3 regions of the Microbacterium sp. MEC084 genome follow, and region 3 is predicted to be linked to each of the others. Evidence: predicted binding sites of a transcription regulator. Region 3 holds the regulator's gene; each other region holds the start of a gene.
What was found. The regulator HspR, encoded in region 3, represses chaperone genes until heat shock. The targets are predictions, from matches to a motif close to AAGTTGAGTCNNNNNGACTCAACTT.

Region 1: the regulator HspR is predicted to act here: its motif matches at 4,153-4,177, upstream of B5M43_RS14095 (Hsp20/alpha crystallin family protein).
Region 2: the regulator HspR is predicted to act here: its motif matches at 3,445-3,469, upstream of B5M43_RS11640 (Hsp20/alpha crystallin family protein).

What each region holds. Positions count from the first base shown of each region.
Region 1 covers NZ_MYFP02000029.1:1,771-8,362, forward strand. The annotation lists gene B5M43_RS14065 (IS3 family transposase) at 1-423, opposite strand, end outside; gene B5M43_RS14070 (transposase) at 561-845, opposite strand; gene B5M43_RS14075 (M48 family metalloprotease) at 1,130-2,038, opposite strand; gene trxA (thioredoxin) at 2,196-2,618, opposite strand; gene B5M43_RS14085 (glutaredoxin domain-containing protein) at 2,615-2,920, opposite strand; gene B5M43_RS14090 (redoxin domain-containing protein) at 2,920-3,543, opposite strand; gene B5M43_RS14095 (Hsp20/alpha crystallin family protein) at 3,641-4,138, opposite strand; partial or broken gene B5M43_RS14100 (IS256 family transposase) at 4,283-5,459, opposite strand; gene B5M43_RS14105 (helix-turn-helix domain-containing protein) at 5,856-6,206, shown strand; gene B5M43_RS14110 (hypothetical protein) at 6,359-6,592, opposite strand, start outside.
Region 2 covers NZ_MYFP02000015.1:737-7,328, reverse strand. The annotation lists gene B5M43_RS11655 (LacI family DNA-binding transcriptional regulator) at 1-432, opposite strand, end outside; gene galT (galactose-1-phosphate uridylyltransferase) at 534-1,721, shown strand; gene galK (galactokinase) at 1,718-2,914, shown strand; gene B5M43_RS11640 (Hsp20/alpha crystallin family protein) at 2,975-3,409, opposite strand; gene B5M43_RS11635 (methyltransferase) at 3,595-5,121, shown strand; gene B5M43_RS11630 (EamA family transporter) at 5,128-5,970, opposite strand; gene B5M43_RS11625 (zinc-dependent alcohol dehydrogenase family protein) at 5,967-6,592, opposite strand, start outside.
Region 3 covers NZ_MYFP02000002.1:169,187-175,778, forward strand. The annotation lists gene glgP (alpha-glucan family phosphorylase) at 1-1,771, shown strand, start outside; gene glgX (glycogen debranching protein GlgX) at 1,897-4,041, opposite strand; gene B5M43_RS03440 (heat shock protein transcriptional repressor HspR) at 4,099-4,551, opposite strand; gene B5M43_RS03445 (DnaJ C-terminal domain-containing protein) at 4,642-5,625, opposite strand; gene B5M43_RS03450 (nucleotide exchange factor GrpE) at 5,637-6,290, opposite strand; gene dnaK (molecular chaperone DnaK) at 6,290-6,592, opposite strand, start outside.

The DNA.
Region 1 (6,592 bases), on a different contig from region 3:
GGTTCCGGGTTCTGGGCGTCGCCTCCAACGGACCATCTCAAGCGCGTCGACGACGATCTCGGCTGTGATCCGATCGGAGATCGACCAGCCGACGACGCGGCGGCTGAACGCGTCAATGACGGCGGCGCAGTAGACCCATCCGTCCTTCGCGCGGTGCTGCGTGATGTCGCAGAACCAGAGCCGGTTCGGCGCGTCTGCGCGGAACTGCCGCTTCACGAGATCCTCGTGCGTCGCCGTGTCAGGCTTCCAGCCGCGCCGCTTCCGACGGTGCGAGACCCCGACCAGACCGTCCAGTCGCATCAACCGGGCGACGCGCTTGCGGCCGACGTGAACGCCGAGCCCGAGGCGCAGCTCGGCGAGCACGCGCGGAGCGCCATAAGTCTCGCGGGAGTCGGCGTGGATGCGTCGGATCGTCGTCGTCAACGCCGCATCCGCGACCGCTCACGGCGACGGTGGCCGGTTCACCCACTCGTAGTAACCGGAGGTCGAGACGTTCAGGAACCGGCAGGCCACCGCGACGGGGATCCCGTCCGCGGCGAGCTCCTGGACCAGCCGGAACCCTATTTTGGGAGCACGTTCTCCCGCGCGAAGTACGCCGACGCACGCTTGAGGATCTCGATCTCCATCTCCAGCACACGGTTGCGGCGACGCAACTCGACCAACTCCTTGTGCTCGTCAGTGGTGACGCCGGCCTTGCGGCCGGAGTCGACCGCGTCACGGTTCATCCAGTTCCGCAGACACGACTCGCTGATCCCAAGATCACGAGCCGTCTGGCCGACGGGGTTTCCCTGCGCAACGAGGTCAAGGGCATGACGCCGGAACTCCGGCGGGTGAGCAGCAGGCATTACACGGACTCCTTCCGAGACGATCATCGCCTCAACTCAGGTGTCCGGAAAAGCGGGTCAGGCTCCCTATGGAAGAAGACACCCGCGTCGGAATGGGCGCTGCGTTTTCTCGGGCTCTCCACACACTGAAGCGAATCACCGCAAGCAGTTTGACGACACTTTGGTCCCCCAGTTCCTGCTTCACGCCCGGACTCCACTTCGAACGCCTTGAATACTTGCCTCCGCCGACTGGGGGCTGACCGGGGGCGCCGGGTCATGGTGTCTGAGAAGCGGGTCTGCTGGTGTCACCTCATGAGGTGGGAGATCCGCGCCGGCGACGCCGCCGCCGTCCGGCGGCTGTGATGTCCGGCGAGTTCGCGGAGCCGCCGGACCCGGTCGCTGGTGGGCGGGTGGGTGCGGAACAGCGCAGCCACGCCGCCACCGGCCAGCGGGTTGGCGATCATGAGGTGGGCCTGAGCGGCGGATGAGCCATTCGGCGCCATGGGCATCGCCTGGGTGCCGTGTTCGATCTTCTCCAGGGCGCTGGCCAGGGCGAGCGGGTCGCCCGACAGGTGGGCGCCGTCGGCGTCGGCCTGGTACTCGCGGCTGCGACTGATCGCGAGCTGGATCAGCCCCGCGGCGATAGGCGCCAGCAGCAGCATCAGCAGCGCGGCCAGCGGGTTTGGCGCGTCCTCCTCGTCGGAGCCGAAGGGCAGCAGCAGGGCGAGGTTGGCCAGCGAGGTGAGGATGCCGGCCAACGCGGCGGCGACACTGGAGATCAGGATGTCCCGGTTGCCGACGTGGGACAGCTCATGGGCCAGCACCGCACGCAGCTCCCGCGGGCTCAGAATCCGCAGAATACCCTCGGTGACGCACACTGCGGCGTTCTCGGGGTTGCGGCCGGTGGCGAACGCATTTGGCTGCGGCATCCGACTCACGTACAGCCGGGGCATCGGCTGCCCTGCGGCAGCTGCCAATTCGCGCACCATCGCGTACAGCTGCGGCGCTTCGCGCTCAGTGATCGGCTCGGCGGCCATGGCGGCCAGCGCGATCCGGTCCGAGGCGAAGTAGGCCACACCGTTCATCACCAGGGACAGCACCGTCGCCACGAGGAGGCCAGTGCTGCCACCGAGCCCGTAACCGACTGCCAGGATCAGGCCGGTCAGCAGACCGAGCAGCACGGCTGTCTTCAGTCCGTTGTAGTAGCGGCGCATCGCTGAATTACCTCCCTGTTCCCCTCTTCCTCATGTCCGTCGATGTGTTCGAGTGGGCGGCGCGCCCCACGCTCACCACTGACAACACGTACGGATCAGCCCACATTCCCGAACGTTGAGCCGATGTGACTCAACTTCGGACGGCGCTGCATCAGCCTCAGGTGGTGAGTGTGCGTTCGACCCAGGCGCGCAGTTGCGGGGCGGGGACAGCGCCAATCATCCGGTCTATTTCTTTCCCGTCGCGGTAGAGCAGGAGGGTGGGGATCGAGGACACTCCGTGGCGCTGGGAGACGCGCGGGGACGTGTCCGCGTTGACCTTGGCGACTTTGAGGCGTCCGGCGAACTCGCGGGAGAGCCCGTCGACGACCGGGGCGATCTGCCGGCAGGGTCCACACCAGGGTGCCCACACGTCCACGAGCACCGGCAGAGTCGCCTCGGCGACGACCGTGTCGAAGGAGTTGTCGTCGGCTTCCACGAGCCAGGGCAGGTCGGCATGGCATTTCGCACAGCGCACCTTGCCCGCACGTGCCTGGGGCACGCGGTTCTTCGCCGCGCACCCCGGGCAGGTCACCACGTTCACAGCCGTACTCCGTGCCGGGCGAGCACGGCCTGCACCTGACGGAGGCTGGGCTCCATGAGCCACTCCCCGTCGATGTGCACGACCGGCGTGCGGAGCCGCCCGCCGGTCAGCGCTTCCAGACGGGAGTACACGGAGGGGTGCTCGTCGAGGTCGACGTAGTCGTAGCCGATACCCGCCCGATCCAGTGCCCGCCGGATGAGCTGAGTGATCCCGCACCATCGGTGGCCGTAGATCGCCACCGGCACCGTGCGCATCCGCGGCGCGACCATCGTGCGGGCGGGGGTGATGTCCCAGATGGTCATCACTGCACCTCCTTGTCGTCGTGCTGCCGGTCCGCGACGAGGTCGAGAGCGGCCACGAGCTCGTCGAAGTCGGGCAGCTCCTTCAGCCGCTCGGACACGTGAGCCCAGCGGATGACCCCGTCAGCGTCGATCAAGTAGACGGCGCGTTCGCTGTGCCCGTCGGCATCGCGCCACACGTTGTACGCGCGGGCCGTCTCGCCCCGCGGCTGGAAGTCGCTCAGCAGCGGGTAGCGGATGCCGCGCACCGCCGCCCACGCGCCGTGGCTGTAGATCGAGTCCACCGAGATGCCGAGCAGCTGGATGCCGCGCGACGCGAATTCGTCATACTCCTGCTCATACAGCTCCAGCTGCACGCTGCACCCGGGGCTCCAGTCCAGCGGGTAGAACACCACCGCCACGGGCGAGCCGCGCAGTTCCGAGAGCCGCACGATGGTGCCGTCCGCGGCCGGGAGCGCGAAATCCGGTGCCGGTGTCCCCGGCTCCAGGCCCGTGGTCACCCGCGGCCCGTCCATCGGGGGTGCGCTGCGGTAGAGATCTCGAACGGTGGCCAGGTCGTCCGCGTCCTCCGAGACGAGCGCGGATTCGATGGCCGTTGTCGAATCCAGCAGCTCGAAGGCATCCATCACGCCACCCCCACTCGCCGGGAGCGGACAACGCGAACGTTGACATTCCCGCGCATCCGGCGCCCGGGGCCCCTCCGGGCCCCAGGCAGCCACCGGGTCAGGAAGCGACCGAATGCGCGGGTACGGCTTTTGGGCCCGCGACATCCTCCGCCGCGCCGGCCGACTCGATCGCCTGCTGAGCGGGAGCGGACGAGCCCACGGCGACCGCGACCTTGCGCGGGAGCGCGTCAGCCCTTACCGGCAGCGTGATCTTCAGGACTCCGTCCCGGTAGTCGGCCGCGATCGCGTCCAGATCCACCTCGTCGCCCAGCGCAAGCTGTCGCACCACACGCGCGGAACTGCGCTCGCGGACCAGCCAGCGCTCACCGTGATCCTCACGGGAGGTGTCGCGATCCGCGCGGATGGTCAGCAGCCCCGGCTCGGCCGACACATCGATCGACGACGGATCGAACCCCGGAAGATCTGCCTCCACCACATAGCGGTCGTCCTCGCGGTAAAGATTCACCGGCGCCGAACTCAGCGCAGACTCCGGGAGCCCGGAGAAGAACGCCGAGCTGATCCGGTCCAGCTCCTTGAACGTATCGAACAGCATCATCACTCTCCTCTCACGCAGTGAGTCACCCCGAATCAAGTTCACTTGCGGTGAACATCCGAGCATGCCGTTTTATTCCCACCTTCAGAGAAAGTTTTCGGAGCCTGCCGGACTGTCCGATCAACGGTGTGTGAGGCCCGACGGTTTTCAGTGATTGCTTCTGTCGAACCGTCCCGCGAAGGTAATCGCGAACGCGTTGAGCACGGGCTTCCACCTGATCGCCCAGCGTGCCCTGCCGCCGCCGGTGGGGTCAAGTGACCGGGTCACGAGGTAGAGGCATTTCAGCGCCGCGGCCTCGTTTCACCTTCCGGATCTCGACGTCGTACTCGAGGAATGGCACGAACTCGGCCCACGCGTTCTCCCACAGCTGCACGATCGCCGGATACCTGCCGCCCCACTCGGCCGCGAACTCGGCGAACCGGTCCCTCGCCGCAGTCACGCTGGGTGCCGTGTAAACGGGCCGGAGGGCTTTCACGATCGCGTTGCGGTGTTGCCGGCCGGCGTAGCGGAAGCTGTTGCGGATCAGGTGCACGATGCACTGCTGCACGACGGTCCGCTCCCACGTGGTGTTGATCGCTTCGGGGAGGCCCTTCAGCCCGTCGCAGACGGCGATGAACACGTCCTCGACGCCTCGGTTCTTCAGCTCTGTGAACACCTGCAGCCAGAACCTGGCTCCCTCTGCGCCGTCGCCGGCCCAGATCCCGAGGATGTCGCGTTCCCCGTGCACGGTGACGCCCATGACGACGTAGAACGGGGTGTTGCGGACCTGCCCGTCGCGGACCTTGACGACGATCGCGTCGACGAAGATCACCGGGTAGATCGGATCCAGCGGTCGTCACGACCATTCCGCGAGCTCACCGGCGACCTTCTCGGTGATCCGGCTGATCCTGCCCTTGGACACTTTCGCGTCGTCGACCTCGTCGAAGTGAGCGGCGATCTCACCGGTCGTGAGCCCGCGCGCGCTGAGCGATAGGACGATCTGATCGATCCCGCCCAGGCGACGCTTCCGCTTCGGGACGATCACCGGCTCGAACGATCCGTCTCGGTCGCGCGGGACCTCGATCTCGACCGGACCGATCTCGGTGAGCACCGTCTTCGTCCGGGTGTCGTTGCGCATGTTCGTGCCGGCAGGTGTTCCGCCATGCGGGTGGCCGAGGTGCTCGGTCAGCTCCGCGTTCAAAGCCGTCTCGAGGACGTTCTTCGTGAGCTGGTTCAGCAGCGCTCCAGGGCCGACCAGGCTCATGCCCTGCTCCTTCGCTTGCGCGAGCAGCCGCTCGGCGAGGTCTTTCTGATCGATGATCTCTCCCGTCACGGGATCGATCATCGCGTCTTCCAACAACTCGGTCGTGTCAGCCACGGCCGTCTCCTTTCGGATCAGGCCGGACCCCACACACCGTTATTCAGACAGTCCCCGATGCGCCAAGGCCAGCAGACCGGGCCGGCGCGAGGCCTCGAGGTCACTGTGACGGGTAGCCGGGAGCCACGACGGCGGCTCTGGTCCCCTTTTGGTCGCCTTATCCACAGGCAACGACCTCCAGAGAGCCAGATACGGTCTCCGACGTCCGTGAGCAGGCACCGATGCGGCGGCGAGGGGACCAGAGGGGACCAACAAGAATCCGTCGGAAGACATGACAAAGCCCTGATGAAAATGGCTTCTCATGAGGGCTTTTTGGTCGGGGTGCTACGAAACTACTGCCAACAAGGGCGGAGAACTGCGGAATTGGCCGATCTCCTGGCCACGGCACGCGAGTCGACACGAGAGATCAACGACCGCCCGCTCCCCCAGCAGAACACGCTGCATCGCTCTGTCGTCAAGCTCCTCATCGAGGACTACGAGGCTGGCGCCTCAACGTACGAGCTTGCCGAGCGCTACAACGTGCGCCGCAACACCGTACGAGACACCCTCCGCCGCGCTGGATTCGACCTCACCATCAAGGCGAAGCGTGCAGCCCTCAGCGAGGAGCAGAAGGCTGAGGCTCGGCGCTTGTTCGACAGCGGGACGACCCGTCGCGAGCTGATGGAGATGTACGGAGTGAGCGAGTCGACGATCAGGCGAGTGTTGCGCCGGTGATGAACAGCACCTACTCCTCGTCGGAAGGCTCAGCAGTCGCGAAGCCCCCCTTCCCCATGATGCGGTGCGCCATCGCGAGTGCATGCGCTCCAGGAGCGGAACGCTCTTGTCGCGATAGGCGTCGTCGTTGGGGAGTAGCCGGGCGGCTCAGATCAGTTGAAACGGAACGTGCGGTACGAGCTCTGTACGTTGAAGCGGCGGCCTTCCTTCCGTCGCTGCAGGAACCCCGCGACGGTGTCAACGTCGTCCGGCCGCATGCCGAGTGCCCGGCACTTGGCGCGCACCTGTTCGACGGTGATTGGCACCCAGCGATCCGGCCTGTTCATCATGTCTGCTTTGAGTTTGTCTTCTTCATTCCACTTCAAACCCGACGAGTAGCCAGCCGC
Region 2 (6,592 bases), on a different contig from region 3:
GACCAGCGGGAAGGCGGCGGCACCGGCGGCCCGCACGGTCGGCGTCGCCTCGTTGAGCGCGATCGCGCCGTCGACGCGGTGATCCGACAGCGCGGCGAACGCCGCCTGCGCCGATCCGGGTGTGTCGTCCGCGAGGGTCAGGACCAGCACGGCGTGGTCGCGCGCGGCCCCGGCCGCGACCACGGCCTCGAGCACGCGGGCGTTGCCGACCGTGGCGAGGGTGCGGACGAGGACGCCGATCGTGCGCGTGCGGCCGGTGCGCAGCGCGCGGGCGGCCCGGTTGGGGCGGTAGCCGAGCTCGGCCATGGCGGCCTCGACCCGCGCGCGGGTGGTGGGGTCCACGTTGGCGGCGCCGTTGGCCACGCGGGACACCGTCTGCCCCGAGACGCCCGCGAGCCGCGCGACGTCGGCGGCCGACACGCTGCGCGCCATCCTGCTCTCCTTCGATCGAAACCTCGTGTACCGCCTCTCGGCGTTCTGCCTCTATCATGCATGTTGACGTCAACATGCGCCGCATCTCCCGAAGGATCCCCATGACGCACACCCCCGACCTGCCCGCGACGGAGCTGGGCGCCGGCGTCGTGCGCCGCCCGGCCCGCCTCGCCGACGGCCGCGAGCTGATCTACTACGACGACCCCGGCACGACCCTGCCGCCCGAGCGCCGCGTCGACGAGCGCGAGCTCGACCCGCGCCCCGCGACGGCGACCATGCGCCGGGACGTGCTGACCGGCGACTGGATCTCGGTGGCGGCCGCGCGCCAGAACCGCGCGCACCTGCCCCCGGCCGACCTGGACCCGCTGGCGCCCCAGACGCCGACGAACCCGTCGGAACTGCCGTCGTCGTACGACGTCGCGGTGTTCGAGAACCGCTCGCCCTCCTTCGGCCCCGCGCTGGACGAGGCGTTCGGCGACGCTCCCGCGGCGGAGGACGCTCCGCGCGGCCTGGACGACCTGAACGCCCCCGGCCTCGGCCGTTCGCGCACCTCGGTCGGCCGCTGCGAGGTCGTGTGCTTCAGCCCGGAGCGCACCGGCTCGTTCGGCACGCAGTCGGTCACGCGCGCGCGCACCGTGATCGAGGCCTGGGCCGACCGCACGGCCGCGCTGTCGGCGCTGCCCGGCGTGCGACAGGTGTTCGTGTTCGAGAACCGCGGCGAAGAGATCGGCGTCACGCTGCAGCACCCGCACGGCCAGATCTACGCCTACCCCTACGTCACGCCGCGCACGCAGCTGCTGCTGGCGTCGATCGAGCGCGAGGGCGCGGACCTGTTCGACCGCATCATCGAGTTCGAGTCGGCGGGACCCCGCGTCGTCCTCGAGGGCGAGCACTGGATCGGCTACGTGCCGTTCGCCGCGCGCTGGCCCGTCGAGGTGCACCTCGCGCCGCGCCGCCACGCGGCCGACTTCGCCGAGCTCACGGCCGAGGAGCGCGACGAGCTCGCGCCGCTCTACCTGCGCCTGCTGCGCGGTGTCGACGCCCTGTACACGACGCCGACCCCGTACATCGCGGCGTGGCACCAGGCACCGGTCGAGGTCGGCCGCGACAGCGCCCGCCTGCACCTGCAGCTCACGTCGCCGCGTCGCGCGGCCGACAAGCTCAAGTTCCTCGCGGGCTCGGAGGCCGCGATGGGCGCGTGGATCGGCGACGTGCCGCCCGAGCAGTCCGCGGAGCGCCTGCGCATCGCGATCGCCGAGGCCGACCAGGCCGCGGGGGTCGGCGCGTGACCGCCCTCGTCCAGGCTCAGGAGCTCTTCGCCCGGGTCGCCGGATCCCCCGCCGCCGGCGTGTGGTCGTCGGCCGGCCGCGCGAACCTGATCGGCGAGCACACCGACTACAACGAGGGCTTCGTGCTGCCCTTCGCGATCCAGCACCGCACCTACGCCGCCGCGGCCACGCGCGGCGACGGCGTGGTCCGCGTGGTGTCGACGTTCGCCGAGCAGCCGGTCGAGCTGCCCGTCGCCGAGCTCGCCGCGACGTTCGACGGCCCCGCCGGTCACGCGGTGACGGGCGGCGTCGTGCCCGAGTGGGCCGCGTACGCGCTGGGCGTGGCCTGGGCCGCGCTCGCCGCATCCGGGCGCGCCGCGGCGGACGTGCCGGGCGTCGACATCGCGATCGCGTCGGATGTCCCGATCGGCGCCGGACTGTCGTCGTCGGCGGCGATCGAGGGCGCCGTGGCCTCGGCGCTCGACGAGCTGTGGGGCCTCGGCCTCGCGCCCCTCGACATGGCGCGCGTCGGGCGCCGCGCCGAGAACGAGGCGGTCGGCGCCCCCACCGGGATCATGGACCAGGTCTCGTCGATCATGGGCCGCGCGGACGCCGCGACGTTCCTCGACTGCCGCAGCCTCGAGACCCAGTCGGTCGACCTCGGCTTCGCGCGCGAGGGGCTCTCGCTCCTCGTGATCGACACGCGTGTCAAGCACTCGCACTCGACCGGCGGCTACCGCGAGCGCCGCGAGGCGTGCGAGCGGGGCGCGGCCGCCATGGGCGTGCCCGCGCTGCGCGACGTCACCGTCGCGGACCTGGATCGCGCGCGCGAGCTCCTCGACGACGTGACGTTCCGCCGCATCCGGCACATCGTCACCGAGAACCAGCGCGTGCTCGACACGGTCGAGACTCTGCGCGCTCAGGGGCCGCGCGCCATCGGCGACCTGCTGGTCGCCTCGCACGTCTCGATGCGGGACGACTTCCAGATCTCGGTGCCCGAGCTCGACACGGCCGTGGAGACCGCGCTCGCCGAGGGCGCGGTCGGCGCCCGCATGACGGGCGGCGGCTTCGGCGGAGCGGCGATCGCGCTCGTGGACGAGGCGCGCGTCGACGCCGTGGCCGAGGCCGCGGCAGCCGCGTTCGCGGACCGCGGCTTCGCCGCTCCCCATGCCTTCACGGTCGTGCCCTCGGAGGGTGCACGCCGCGACGTCTGACGCCCCCGGCACGCGAGGAGGGACCCGGCCGCCGGCCGGGTCCCTCCTCGTCTGCGCGGGCTACGCCGTCAGCTCGGGCGTGACGTCCTGCGACGCGGTCATGGAGCGCTGGACCTCGATCTTGCGCGGCTTGGCCTTCTCGCTGATCGGGATGAGCACGCTCAGCACGCCGTTGTCGTAGGTCGCCGAGATTCCGGCCGTGTCGATGCCCTGCCCCAGGTTGAGCTGGCGCAGGTACGAGCCCGTGGCGCGCTCGCGGGTGATCCACTTCACGCCCTCGGCGCTGCGGGCGGTTCGCTCGGCGCGGATGGTGAGCAGCTGGCCGTCCACGTCGATGTCGACGCTGCCCGGGTCGATGCCCGGCAGGTCGGCGCTCAGGACGTAGTGGTCGCCGTCGCGGTACAGGTCCATCGGCATCAGCCGCGGACCCTGCCGGTCGAACAGCTGCTCGGCCACGCGGTCGAACTCACGGAACGGGTCGAAGAACATCGCCATCGTGATTCCTCCTCCTGTCTGCTCGTGGCGATTCAGACCTGAGTCATGAGGACTCAATTCCGTTTTAGCACTCTCGGGGTGAGAGTGCAAGATCCGTTTTCTGCCCCTTCCATGTCTCAGTTCGGCGCGGAATCCGGGGGCGATTCCGCGCGGAACTGAGACACGGCACGGGGTTGAATGGGACCGTGACCCCGAACCCCGATGCCGCCCTGTGCTCCGCGCTCGCCAGCGACCTGGCGGCCGCGCGCTTCCGCTCGGAGGCGCTGCGCGCCGCGTGGGGCGTCGAGGCCGACGACGCGATCGGGCGCGGCCTGAGGGTCCCGGCGCTGCGCGCGCTCGGCGGCAGGTCGGATGCGCTCGCGACGCTCGGACGGCTGCTGGTGCTCGGCATCGCGCAGCCCTTGCCGGCGGTGGATGCGGCGCTGCCGCGCCTCGGCGCCCGCGGCCTCCAGTCGCTCGGCCTGGCCGAGGTCGCGGGCGATGCGGTCGAGCCGCGCGCGATCGTCCGGCCCCAGTCGTACCTCGACAGCGAGGGAGCGGGCGAGTGGTGGTTCGCGAGCGACCTGGACGAGCTCGCGATCGGCGGCGGGGCGCTCGCCGAGGACCACGTGCTCGGCGTCGGCGGGGCCTCGCTCACGCTGGCCGGCCTGCAGCTGCCGACGCCCGCGCGGCGCGTGCTCGACCTCGGCACCGGGTGCGGCGTGCAGGCGCTGCGCGCCCTGCGGTACGCCGACTCCGCGGTCGCGACGGACCTCTCCGAGCGCGCGCTCGCGTTCGCGCGCCTGAACGCGCTGCTCAACGCCGAGGGCGGTCGGGTGGAGACCCGGCACGGCAGCCTCATCGATCCGGTCGCGGGCGAGACGTTCGACCGGGTCGTCTCCAATCCGCCGTTCGTGATCACGCCGCGCGCCCTGGGCGTGCCGGACTACGAGTACCGCGACGGCGGGATGGTCGGGGATGCGCTGGTCGAGAAGGTGATCGCCGGCGTCGGCGCCGTCCTCGAGCCCGGCGGCGTCGCCCAGCTGCTGGGCAACTGGGAGACCCGCGGCGGCGTCGACGGGCTCGACCGCGTGCGCGCGTGGATCGAGTCGTCGGATGTCCCGCTGGACGCCTGGGTCGTCGAGCGCGAGCAGCTCGATCCCATCCAGTACGCGGAGATGTGGATCCGCGACGGCGGGACGGTGCCGGGCTCCGCGCGGCACGACGCGCTGCTGGGCGCCTGGCTGGACGACTTCGCCGAGCGCGGCGTGAGCGCGATCGGCTTCGGGTACGTGCTGCTGCGACGGGCGGCGGATGAGCCGACCCTCGCGCGATACGAGCGCGTGCCCCAGCCGATCCCGTCGGAGGGCGGCCTCGGCATCCACCTCGCGGAGGCCCTCGCCGCGCACGACCGGCTCGTCGCGATGGACGACGACGCGCTCGCCGAGGCCACGCTCCGCACCGCCCCGGACGTCACGGAGGCGCGGCATCACCTGCCGGGCGTCGCGGATCCGCAGGTGATCGAGCTGCGGCAGGGCGGCGGGTTCGGCCGTGCGCTGCAGGCCGACCCGGGGCTCGCCGCCCTGGTGGGCGCGTGCGACGGCGACCTGCCGGTGGGCCCGCTGATCGCGGCGATCGCGGACCTGCTCGAGGTCGACGGCGCGGCGCTGCGGGCCGAGCTGCTGCCGCGCGTGCGGGAGCTGATCGTGGACGGGTTCCTGCGGCTGTCCTGAGGCGGATCAGCCGGCGGCGACAAGCGCGACGGCGACCGCGCACGCCGCGAGGCCGACCGCCTGGCCGCGGTGGATGCGCTCGCGCAGGACGAGCGCGGCGAGGATCACGGTCGCGGCCGGGTAGAGCGCCGAGATGACCGAGACCACGGTCAGCAGGCCGTGCTGGGTCGCGAACAGGAAGAAGGTCAGCGCCGTGGCGCCGAGCACTCCGGGGAGCAGCGCGAGCCCCGCGCGGCGCGAAGGCAGCGCGATCCCCGCCCGCACGAGAAGGACGCCGGCCGCGAGCACGACGACCGCGACGAGCATCGCGAGCGCGTTGGGCCAGAGTCCCGCCTCCTCCCGGAACTGGCCGATCGCCGCGAAGGCCGTGCCGAATCCGAGGCCGGCGAGGACGCCGTCCCGGATCGACGCGGCGGTGCCGGTCCGAGACGCAGCGTGCGCCGGGGGCACCCGCGCGACGAGCCAGATCGCGACGAGCCCGACCGCGATGCCGCCCCACACGAGCGGCGCGGGCCGCTCGCCGCCGGCGACGCCGGCCACCACGGGCACGGCCGCGCTGACGACGGCCGAGATCGGCGCGACCACGCTCATCCGGCCCGCCGCGAGCCCGCGGTAGAGGAACGCGGTGCCGAGGGCGGATCCGGTGCCGGCCAGCGCGGCCCACGCGAGGTCGACCGGAGCCGGGGCGCCGCCGATCGCGAGCGCAGCGGCGCCCGCCGCGAGGAGCGCTCCGATCTGCCCCCACAGCGCGATGGTCCAGGGGCTGTCGCGCTTGGAGAGCACGCCGCCCAGGAAGTCGGACAGCCCGTACGCGGCCGCGCTCGCCAGGGCGAGCAGGACGGCCGTCACGGCCGCAGCAGCGACTTGATCGCGCGGCGCTCGTCCATGGCGGCGTAGGCCTCGGCGACCTCCGCCATCGGCAGGGTCAGGTCGAACACGCGGCCGGGGTCGATCGCGCCCGACAGCACCTCGGGCAGCAGCTCGTCGACGTAGTTCCGGACGGGGGCCACTCCCCCGCGCACGCCCACGTTGCTGCTGAACATCGTGCGGACGGGCAGCTCCGGGCCGCCGTGAGGAACGCCCACGAACCCGACCTGGCCGCCCGGACGCGCCGAGCGCAGGGCCTGGTCCATCGACTCCTTCGTGCCGACGCACTCGAGCACCGCGTCGGGCCCGATGCCGTCGAACAGGTCCTTGACCGCCGCGATGCCCTCGTCGCCGCGCTGCTCCAGCACGTCGGTCGCCCCGAACGCCCGCGCGAGCGCCTGCCGCGGCTCGTGCCGCGACATCGCGACGATCCGCTCGGCGCCGAGCCGCGCCGCCGCGAGCACGCCGCTCAGGCCCACGGCGCCGTCGCCGACGACCGCGACCGTGGATCCCGGCCGCACCCCGGCCGAGACGGCGGCGTGATGCCCCGTGAGCATGACGTCGGAGAGCGACAGCAGACCGGGGACGAGCGCGTCGTCGGGCA
Region 3 (6,592 bases):
TCCGGTCCCGGAGGTGTACCACACCAACGAGGGCCACGCCGGGTTCCAGGGCCTGGAGCGCATCCGGGAGCTCACGACCGCGGCGGACGCGGGCGGGCCGGGCCTCGGCTTCGACGACGCGCTCGAGATGGCGCGCGCCTCGACGGTGTTCACGACGCACACCCCGGTGCCCGCCGGCATCGACCGTTTCACCCGCACGCTGATCGAACAGTACTTCGCGGCCGAGGGCGGCGTGCTGCCGGGGGTCCCGACCGACCGGGTGCTCGCGCTCGGCGCCGAGGACTACGAGGGCGGCGACCCGGGCATGTTCAACATGGCCGTGATGGGCTTCCGCCTCGGCCAGCGCGCCAACGGCGTCTCGCAGCTGCACGGCCACGTCAGCCGCGGCATGTTCAACGGCCTGTGGCCCGCGTTCGACGAGGCCGAGGTCCCGATCGGCTCCATCACGAACGGCGTGCACTCGCCGACGTGGGTCGCCCGCGAGTTCCGCGAGCTCATCGCCGAGGTGGGCGCCGACCTCGACGGCGACCCGACCGAGTTCGCGCGCGCGATCGATGATGTGCCGTTCGCGCGCGTCTGGGGGATCAAGCGCCAGCTGCGCGAGCGGCTCGTGCAGGACGCCCGCGCGCGCCTGCGCGACGGGTGGCGGCGCCGCGGCGCGGTCGAGGCGGAGCTCGGCTGGATCGACGACGTGCTCTCGCCCGACGTGCTGACGATCGGCTTCGCCCGCCGCGTGCCGTCGTACAAGCGGCTCACCCTGATGCTGCGCGACCCGCACCGCCTGAAGAGCCTGCTGCTGGATCCCGACCGCCCCATCCAGCTCGTGATCGCCGGCAAGGCCCATCCCGCCGATGACGGCGGCAAGAAGCTCATCCAGGAGCTGGTGCGGTTCGCGGACGACCCCGAGGTGCGGCACCGCATCGTGTTCCTGCCGAACTACGACATCGCCATGGCGCAGCAGCTCTACCCCGGCTGCGACGTGTGGCTGAACAACCCGCTGCGCCCCTACGAGGCGTGCGGCACGAGCGGTATGAAGGCCGCGCTCAACGGCGGCCTGAACCTGTCGATCCTCGACGGCTGGTGGGACGAGTGGTTCGACGGCGAGAACGGCTGGGCCATCCCCTCGGCCGACGGCGTCGACGACCCCGACAAGCGCGACGACCTCGAGGCCGCCGCCCTGTACGACCTGCTCGAGCGCGAGATCGCGCCGCGGTTCTACGACCGCAGCGGCGAGGGCGTGCCCGTCCGGTGGATGGAGATGATGCGGCACACGCTCGAGTCGCTCGGGCCGAAGGTTCTCGCCACCCGCATGGTGCGCGACTACGTGGGGCAGCTCTACGCCCCCGCCGCCACGGCGGCGCGCGCGCTCGACGGCGACTACTCCGGCGCGGTCGAGCTCGCGACGTGGAAGCGCCGCGTGCGCGAGGCGTGGAGCGGCGTGCGCATCGAGCACGTCGAGTCGAGCGGCGTGGACGAGCTCGCCGAGGTCGGCGCGGAGCTGTCCGTCAGCGCGCACGTCGCCCTGGGCGGCCTCACCCCCGACGACGTCGAGGTGCAGCTGGTCTACGGCCGCGCCGAGGGCGACGACCAGCTCTCATCGGTGCAAGCGGCCCCGCTGAGCCCGCGCGACTCGTTCTCCGGAGGACGCACGGCGTTCGCCGGAGCCGTGCGCCTGGACCGCGCGGGCCCCTTCGGCTACACGGTGCGCGTCGTCCCCCGCCACGAGCGCCTGGCGTCCACGGCCGAGCTCGGGCTCGCCGCCCTGGCCTAGGGCGCGCGAGGGGGCTCGGCGCGTTTCGTCTCCGCTTCGCTCCGCTCAACGACCGGATGTCCCCCGGTCGTTGAGCGGAGCGAGCGCCAGCGAGCGGAGACGAAACGCCTGAAGCGCCCCTCGGCTCAGGCCGACTCGAGCACGACGACCGAGCGTGCCCCGATGCGGAACGTGCCGCCGGCGGGGTACACCGCCCCGACCGCGATCTCCGGGTCGGTCGACAGCGCCACGCGCCCCGCGGGCTCCCACTCCTGCATCGCGAGCGTGATGTCGACCGCGTGATCCGCCGCGTTGAACCACAGCAGGAACGACGCGTCCATCTGCTGCTCGCCGCGGGGTCCCGGCTCGCGCAGCGGCTTGCCCGACAGGAACATCCCGATCGTGCGCAGGTGGTGGTCGTGCCAGTCGGCACTGCGCATCGCGCGCCCGTCCGGGTGCATCCAGGCCAGGTCGTTCGGGCCGTCCTTGATGATGGGCCGCCCCTCGAACCAGTGGCGCTGCCTCAGGGCGGGGTGTTCGCGCCGCAGCTTGAGCGCGGCCTTCGTGATCTCATACACGTCGAGCCAGGCGTCATCCGGCCGCCAGTCGAGCCACGAGATCTCGTTGTCCTGGCAGTAGGCGTTGTTGTTGCCGCCCTGTGTGCGGCCGCGCTCGTCGCCCGCCGTGAGCATGGGCACGCCGTTGGACAGGCACAGCGTCACCATGAGGTTCGCGGCCTGGCGGCGACGCAGGGCGAGGATGTCCGGATCGTCCGTCTCGCCCTCGACGCCGTGGTTCCACGACCGGTTGTTGTCGGTGCCGTCGCGGTTGTCCTCGCCGTTGGCCTCGTTGTGCTTGTGGTCGTACGAGACCAGATCGCGCACCGTGAAGCCGTCGTGCGCCGTGATGAAGTTCACCGAGTTGTAGGCCGAGCGGCCGTCGTCCGCGTACAGGTCGCTGGAACCCGCGAGCCGGGTCGCGACGTCGCGGATGGGCGCGTGCCCGCGCCAGTAGTCCCGGATCGTGTCGCGGTACTTGTCGTTCCACTCGACCCACGGCGGCGGCATCTTGCCGACCAGGTAGCCGTCCATCGACGTGTCCCACGGCTCGGCGATCAGCTTGACGTGACGCAGGATCGGATCCTGATCGATCGCGATGAGCAGCGCGTTCTGGAAGTCGACGTCGTAGCCGGTGCGGGTGAGCGCCGACATCAGGTCGAATCGGAACCCGTCGACGTGCATCTCGGTCACCCAGTACCGCAGGGAGTCCAGGATGAGGCGCAGCGCGAGCGGGTTCCAGGTGTTCACCGTGTTGCCGCAGCCCGTGACGTCCCAGTACCGGTCGTCGAAGCCGCCGTCCTCGGCGATCACGCGCTTGTAGAAGCCGCGGTCGTCGAAGCCGCGGAACGACAGTGTCGGGCCGTTGGGGCCGGCCTCCGCCGTGTGGTTGTAGACCACGTCGAGGATGACCTCGATACCCGCCCGGTGCAGCGACTTGACCATGTGCTTGAACTCGGCGACCTGCTGCCCACGGTCGCCGGATGAGCTGTACGACGCATCGGGGGCGAAGTAGCACAGGGTGTTGTAGCCCCAGTAGTTCACGACCCCGCGCTCGAGCAGGGCCGGCTCCGAGAAGAACTGCTGCACCGGCAGCAGCTCGACCGCCGTGACGCCGAGGTCGCGCAGGTACTCGACCACGGCGGGCTCGGCGAGGCCCGCGTACGTGCCGCGCAGGTGCTCCGGGATCCGGTCGTGCAGCTTGGTGAAGCCCTTGACGTGGAGCTCGTAGATGACCGTGTCGCGCCAGCGGCGCTTCATCGGCGTGTCGCCCTCCCAGTCGAACGACGGATCCACGACCACGCTGCGCCCGGTGTAGCCGGCGGAGTCCGTGTCGTCGCGCACGGCCGGGTCGTCCTCGCGCGCTCCGTAGATGGGCTGCTCGGCGATGATCGTGCCGCTCGTCGCGAGCCCGTACGGGTCGAGCAGGAGCTTGTGGGGGTTGAACCGGAAGCCGTTGTCGGGATCCCACGGGCCGTCCACCCGGTAGCCGTACCGCTGGCCGGGCGCGATGTCGGGAAGGGCGCCGTGCCAGATGCCCTGCGAGTGCTCGGTCAGCTCGTACTGCCGCTCGGAGCCGTCGTCGTCGAACAGGCACAGCGTCACGCCGGTCGCGTTCGGCGAGTACACCGCGAAGTTCGTGGACTCGGGCGTCCACGTCGCGCCGAGCGGCCAGTTCCGACCGGGCCAGACCTTAGCGGTCTGACCCCAGCTCGTCCAGCTCTGAGGGCTCATCCCGCCCATTCTGCCCGCTCAGTGGAACCGCTCTCTCCACCGGCGCGCGAGATGCCGTCATCCGGATCGCGCGGCGCGCCAGTTCTGCGGCGGGTGCCACAGCACGAGCTCGGCGCTGCGACGCACGCGCGTCTCCGCCCGCAGCGTCACGACCGACCCGGTCGCCCCGGCCGCGAAGACGCGCGCGCCCGGGCGGCTCTCGATCTCGGCGCGCAGGCGGTGCTCGAGCTCGGCGACGCGGCGCCGCAGGTCGCGCACCTCGTCCTCGAGGTCCAGCACGCGCGCGATCGCCGCGAGGCTCATCCCCTCGCCCGACAGCTTGGCGACCTCGCGCAGCTGCTGGATGTTGCGCGCCGAGTACCGGCGCGACCCTCCGCGCGTGCGGCTGGGGACGACGAGCCCGATGCGGTCGTACTGCCGCAGCGTCTGGGGGTGCATCCCCGCCAGCTCCGCGGCGACGGCGATCGCGAAGACGGGCGCGTCCTCATCCACGTCGTACGTGTCGCTCATCCGTCCCACCTCCTCGCTGTCCTCGCCGTGTCTCACTTCGTGCCGGAATCCGGGCCGGATTCCGGCACGAAGTGAGACATCCTCCTCAGGCTATGAGCCCTGTGCCTTGGCCATGATCTCGGCGCGCGGGTTGCCCTGCGGGCCGACCTCGACGAAGCGCTCGAGCGCCTCGCGCGCGGCGTCGTCGAGGTGCGAGGGCACCACGACCTGGACCTCGGCGAGCAGGTCGCCGGTGCCCTTCTGCGTCGTGATCCCCCGACCCTTGACGCGCAGCACGCGCCCCGACGGGGTGCCGGGGGCGACGCGCAGCTTGACCGGCTCGCCGCCGAGCGTCGGCACCTCGATCGTCGCCCCGAGGGCGGCCTCCGCAAACGTCACCGGCACCACGACGCGGAGGTTGAGGCCCTCGCGCTTGAACACCGGATGCGGCCGCACCGCGACCTCGACGACGATGTCGCCGTTCTCGCCGCCGTCGGGCGACGGGCGCCCCTTGCCGCGCAGGCGGATCTTCTGCCCGTCCGCGACGCCGGCCGGGATCTTGATCTTGAACGGCTTGCCGTCCTCGCTCTGCAGCGTGATCGTCTCGCCCTTGGCCGCGGTGATGAAGTCGATCGTGGTGCGCGCGCGGACGTCGGCGCCCTTGTGAGGCCCGCCGTAGCCGCGGAAGCCTCCCGAGGGCTGGCCGAATCCGCCCGTGCCGAACCGGCCGCCGCCGCCCTGGTTGAACATCGCGAAGATGTCGTCGAAGTCGGCGGCCGACCCGCGGTTCTGCGTGAACATGCTGAACACATCGTCGAAGCCGCCGGCCGAGCCGCCGCCCGCCGTGAAGCGCGCGCCCGAGCCCATGGCGCGGATCTGGTCGTACTCCTCGCGCTGGGCCGGGTCGGACAGCACCGAGTACGCCTCGCTGATCTCCTTGAACTTCGCCTCGGCGGCGGTGTCGCCGGGCTTGGAGTCCGGGTGATACTGCCGCGCGAGCTTGCGGTAGACCTTCTTCAGCTCGGCGGCGCTGACGTCCTTCGACACCCCCAGGACCTTGTAGAAGTCCTTCTCGAACCAGTCCTGACTGGCCATCGGCGCCTCGCTTACTCTGCCGGCACCGCGACGACGACCTTCGCCGGACGCAGTTCGACGTCGCCCAGGCGGTAGCCGACCTCGACGACCTCGAGCACGGTGGTCTCGGTCGCGCCGGGCGTCGGCTGCTGGAAGATCGCCTCGTGGTGCTGCGGGTCGAAGGCCTCGCCGGCCTCGCCGAACGCGATCACGCCGAGGCGCTCGGCCACGCCGCGCACCTTCTCGGCGATCGCGGCGAAGGGCGTGCCCTCCGCGAGGTCGCCGTGCTTCTCGGCGCGGGCGAGGTCGTCGAGCACGGGCAGCAGGCCGCGGGCGGCCTCTCCCTTCGCGCGGGCGACCTCGACGTGGCGCTGGTCCTCGGTGCGACGCCGGTAGTTGGCGTACTCCGCCTGGAGGCGCTTCAGGTCGTGCAGCAGCTGCGTCTCGTAGTCGCTCTTCACCTGCTCGGCCGCCTCCTCCAGCTGGTCGGCGTTCAGGATGTCGTCGACGGTGAGCTCGAACTCGGCCGTCTCCTCGGCGGTCGGCTCGGCACCGGCATCCGCGGTCTCCTCGGAGACCTGCTCCTCCTGCGCCTCGGGGGCGGCGGTGTCCTGCACCTCCGCCCCCTCGGCTGCGGGCCGGACCTCGTCGCCGTCGTTCACGGGCTTGCGGTCCTTGTCGCTCATCAGGCCTTCTTGTCCTCGTCGTCCTCGACCACCTCGGCGTCGATGACGTCCTCGTCGGCGGCGGTCTGCTCACCGGCGGGGGCGTCGCCCGCGGGCGCTGCCTGCTCGGCCTGCGCCTGGGCGTAGATCGCCTCGCCGAGCTTGGTCTGGCTCTGGTTCAGCTTGTCGAACGCGGTCTTCACGGCCTCGTCGTCGTCGCCGGCGAGAGCCTTCTTGAGCTCGTCGACGTCGGCCTGCACCGACTCCTTGACGTCGGCCGGGAGCTTGTCCTCGTTGTCCTTGATCAGCTTCTCGATCGAGTA